Regions from separate parts of the Terrabacter sp. 2TAF16 genome, predicted to be linked through region 1. Evidence: predicted binding sites of a transcription regulator. Region 1 holds the regulator's gene; the other holds the start of a gene.
What was found. Region 1 encodes LexA, which represses DNA repair genes until DNA is damaged. Its sites were predicted from a motif close to TCGAACANNTGTTCGA; they were not measured.

Region 1 (2,388 bases):
AGCGGCCCAGCTCGCGCAGCTCCCAGCGGGTCCCGGCCAGCCGCGCCTCCCACGCCGCAGCGACCTGGCCGAGGCCGCCGGCGACACGACCACCGGGGATCGCCCCACCGAGTGGCCGCAGCTCGTCGGCGATCCTCAGCCGCCGCACCCGCGCCAGCACCTCGCCGACCGAGGCGGCGTCCTCGCGCAGCGCGTCGGTGTCCACGTCGTAGCGCATCCCCTGCTCCCTTCCGAGGACAGCCACGCTAGGCAAGGCGCCCGAGGACTCGAGCCCGTCATCCACAGGGGTCGGGAACGGCAGCTGCGGGCACAGCAGGACGCCGCACCCCGGTCAGGGATGCGGCGTCCGGGGCAGGAACGGCGGGGTCGAAGCGCCGCTACCGCCAGCCGCTGAAGGTGGAGCCAACGCGGCGGATCGGAAGGGCCGGGACGGGCGCAGCCGGACACACGGCATACGTCCTCGGCCGGCCCAGGAGGCCCCGGGTCAGCGACCCGGGACGACGAGCTGCTGGCCGGCGTGGACCGAGCTGGTGCTGAGCGCGTTGGCGATCTGCAACTCGACGACACCCTCGGCCGTGGTGAGCTCAGGCAGCTCGCGGGCGGCGATGCCCGACAGGGTCTGGCCGGACCGGACCGTGATCGTGCGCGGCTCGCCCGTGGCCGACGCGAGCTGACCGGCGAGTCCGACGCCGAGGAGGGAGACGACGCCCGCGACGAGGAGCGTCACGACGAGGCGACCGAAACGCGTCAGGCGCATCGGCGGCCTCGCGGCACGCGCCGCACGAGCGGCCTCCGGCCCGGTGGGGACGAGGACGAGACGGGGCCGACCGGTCGGCTGCGACCGCGCGGGCTCCTCGGTGTGCGGCTGACGAACGGCCTCGAGGACGATGGCGCTCATGGTGACCTCCCCTTGCTCCTGATCTGGCGAACACGTGTTCGATAGAACGTCTGTACGAGTTGTAGCACGTATGTTCGATGAAGTCGAGACACGCATCGAACAGGTGTTTGGCAACTGTGTTCGAACTGCGTAGTCTTTCCTCACACCACAGACCTCACCAGCCACCACTGACACTGGCCCCACACCCAGCGTCACGACGCGGACTGACGAGCCGACGAAGGGGACACCATGGGCGTGACCGAGCTTCCCGATCGCGAGACCGGCGACGGTCTCACCGTCCGCCAGCGGCGGGTGCTCGAGGTCATCCGCAACTCCGTCGACCGGCGCGGCTACCCGCCGAGCATGCGCGAGATCGGCGACGCCGTCGGCCTCGCCAGCCCTTCGAGCGTCTCCCACCAGCTCAACGCCCTCGTCGCCAAGGGCTACCTGCGACGCGACCCGAACCGGCCGCGGGCCCTCGAGGTCGTCTCTCCCGACGCGAAGGCCGAGGAGCTCGGCTACCGCGGAGGCGACCCGACCGTGCCACGTCCACGGGGCGACCACTACGACACCGAGACCGACTCGGGCGACGCGCGCCCCGAGGCCTCCTATGTCCCGGTGCTCGGCCAGATCGCCGCCGGCGTGCCGATCACGGCCGAGGAGGTCGTCGAGGACGTCTTCCCGCTGCCCAAGCAGCTCGTGGGCGAGGGCGATCTCTTCCTGCTCAAGGTCACCGGCGACTCGATGGTCGAGGCCGCCATCTGCGACGGCGACTGGGTCGTCGTGCGCCAGCAGCAGCACGCCGAGAACGGCGACGTCGTGGCCGCGATGCTCGACAACGAGGCGACGGTCAAGACGTTCAAGCGCACCGACGGGCACGTGTGGCTCATGCCGCACAACCCTGACTTCTCGCCCATCGACGGCGACCACGCGACGATCCTCGGCAAGGTCACGGCGGTCCTGCGCCGGCTCTGACGACGCGCCGCTCCCCCACCCGACGACGGATGCCGTCGGCGCCCCTCGCGCCGGCGGCATCGTCGCGTCCGGGAGGCGTATCGGACGCGACGGCGCGAGACTCTGACTCGTGAGTCCTGCGAAGGAGACCGCCATGGCACCCGGCCGCACCCGCGACGTCGTCTTCACCTACCGCTACCTGCGCGGCGCAATGATCGCCCTGCTCCTCATGCTGCTCCTCTCGGTGGGCTACCAGTGGTGGTGGGAGACCGACCACTCGTGCTGGCTCGGCTCGATCAGCGCGTACTACTACACGCCGGCGCGGACCGTCTTCGTCGGCTCGCTGTGCGCGCTCGGGGCCAGCCTCATCGCCTACAAGGGGCACTCGCCCGAGGAGGACGTGCTGCTCAACTTCTCGGGCTTCATGGCCTTCGTCGTCGCCATGGTCCCGACGGTGCCGGACGGGCGGTGCGGGCCGAACGCGTACACCCAGACCCCGGCCGAGATCGCCGCGGCCGTGCGCAACAACATCTGGTCTCTCGTCGTCGTCGCCGTCC
Region 2 (2,388 bases), on a different contig from region 1:
CGAGTCCGACGAGCGCCTCCCTCACCTGCTCGCGCCACGCCTCGCCGGTGTCGAGGTGGACGTGGTCGCTCTGGCCGGCCGAGCCTGGCAGGGCGCCGAGCTTGTCCTTGAGCTCGAGGACCATCCGCTCTGCCCCCTTCTTGCCGATGCCCGGGACCTTGGTCAGCGCGACGAGGTCGCCGGTGCCCAGCGCGACCCGGACGGCGTCGGGCGAGTGGACCGCCAGCACGGCCAGCGCGAGGCGGGGACCGACCCCCGAGACGGTCTGGACGGTCTCGAAGACGTGCTTCTCGTCGTCGGTGGCGAAGCCGTAGAGCGTCAGCGAGTCCTCGCGCACGACGAGACTGGTGGCGAGCTCGGTGGGCTGGCCCAGGCGCACGGACGTCGCGGTGGCCGGGGTGGTGTGGACGAGCATGCCGACACCGCCGACGCCGACCACGACCGAGTCGAGGCCGACCTTGAGGACGGTGCCGGAGAGCGAGGCGATCATCGGGGCTGGGCTCCAGGGTGGGGTCGGGCGGTCTGGCCGGTGCGGGTGGGCTGGGTGGTCGCGGCGCGCAGCCGCTGCAGCGGTGGGGCGGCTCCCGGCGGGACCCGACGGGGTATGCCGCTCCCCCGGTTGCCCGTGCGCGCGAGCACCTCGAGCCGCGCCTCCTCGAGGCGGCTCTGCGTGCCTCCGCGCCACACGTGGCAGATCGCGAGGGCGAGCGCGTCGGCGGCGTCGGCGGGCTTGGGCGGGGTGTCGAGCCCGAGGAGCCGGGTCACCATCGTCGTCACCTGCGCCTTGTCGGCGCGGCCGCTGCCGCTGACCGCGGCCTTGACCTCGGTGGGTGTGTGGAGGGTGACGGGCAGGCCGAGCCGCTCGGCCATGATCATGACGATCCCGGTCACCTGAGCGGTGCCCATCACGGTGGAGACGTTGGTGTCGGCGAAGACGCGCTCGATGGCCACGGCCTCGGGACGGTGCCGCGCGAACCACTGGCGCATCTCGTCCTCGACGGCGACGAGGCGCTTCGGGGTGGGGTCGCCGGACGGCGTGCGGATGACCCCGACCTCGACGAGCGACAGCTTGCGCCCCGGGACTCCGTCGACGACGCCGACGCCGCAGCGGGTGAGCCCGGGGTCGACCGCGAGGACGCGCACGGCATACCTCCCTGGGGCGTGGGGCTCTGGACGATCCGAACAGGTGTTCGGGACAACGCTAACGGGCCTCCCCCGAAAGGACGGGAGGCACGCCGGTCTCGGCGTGCCTCCTCGTCGAACCTCGGGCGCACGAGCCCTCGGCGCAGTCAGTCCTCGTCGTCGTCGAGCTGTGCGAGGACGTCGTCGGGGATGTCGCCGTTGGCGAAGACGTTCTGCACGTCGTCGCTGTCCTCGAGCGCCTCGATGACGCGGATCATCTTCTTCGCGCCGTCGAGGTCGAGCGGGACCTGGAGGTTCGGGACGAACGACGCCTCGGCGGACTCGTAGTCGATGCCGGCGTCCTGGATCGCCTTGCGGACCGCGACGAAGTCGGTGGCCTCGGAGATGATCTCCCACGTGTCACCGTTGTCGTTGACCTCCTCGGCACCCGCCTCGAGCACCACTTCGAGGATGTCGTCCTCGGAGCCGGCGTCCTTGAGGACGGTCACGACACCCTTGCGGTTGAAGACGTAGGACACGGAGCCCGGGTCGGCGAGCTGGCCGCCGTTGCGCGTCAGCGCAGTGCGCACCTCGGCGGCAGCCCGGTTGCGGTTGTCGGTGAGGCACTCGATGAGCACGGCGACACCGTTGGGGGCGTAGCCCTCGTACATGATCGTCTGCCAGTCGGCCGCGCCCGCCTCGGCACCCGACGCGCGCTTGACGGCGCGGTCGATGTTGTCGTTGGGCACCGACGTCTTCTTGGCCTTCTGGATGGCGTCGTAGAGCGTCGGGTTGCCGGTGGGGTCGGCGCCGCCCTGACGGGCCGCGACCTCGATGTTCTTGATGAGCTTGGCGAAGAGCTTGCCGCGCTTGGCGTCCTTGGCCGCCTTCTGGTGCTTCGTGGTGGCCCATTTGGAGTGGCCGCTCATGCAGTGTCCTCGCGTTCCGGTGACTGGCGTGCACCCGACTGCTGGAGTCGGTGCTCTCTGACGATCGAGACGAACTCGGCGTGGATCCGGCGGTCGGCCCCCACCTCGGGGTGGAAGGACGTGGCCATGAGGTTGCCCTGCCGGACCGCGACGATCCTACCGGCGGCCGGGCCCTCGCTGACGCGGGCGAGCACCTCGACGCCCGGACCGGCCTGCTCGACCCATGGGGCGCGGATGAAGACGGCGTGCACCGTGCCCGTCGTCGAGGGGTCGCCCCAGGCGTAGTCGAAGTCCTGCTCGAAGGAGTCGACCTGACGGCCGAAGGCGTTGCGCCGCA

Region 2: ruvC (crossover junction endodeoxyribonuclease RuvC) is a predicted target of LexA. The motif match lies at 1,179-1,194, and genes of this name have one in related genera.

The regions. Positions count from the first base shown of each region.
Region 1 covers NZ_JBFRFZ010000007.1:164,533-166,920, forward strand. The annotation lists gene AB4Z14_RS12760 (hypothetical protein) at 1-217, opposite strand, end outside; gene AB4Z14_RS12765 (LysM peptidoglycan-binding domain-containing protein) at 485-898, opposite strand; gene lexA (transcriptional repressor LexA) at 1,127-1,852, shown strand; gene AB4Z14_RS12775 (hypothetical protein) at 1,962-2,388, shown strand, end outside.
Region 2 covers NZ_JBFRFZ010000001.1:77,551-79,938, reverse strand. The annotation lists gene ruvA (Holliday junction branch migration protein RuvA) at 1-490, opposite strand, end outside; gene ruvC (crossover junction endodeoxyribonuclease RuvC) at 487-1,143, opposite strand; gene AB4Z14_RS00335 (YebC/PmpR family DNA-binding transcriptional regulator) at 1,290-2,051, opposite strand; gene pdxT (pyridoxal 5'-phosphate synthase glutaminase subunit PdxT) at 2,048-2,388, opposite strand, start outside.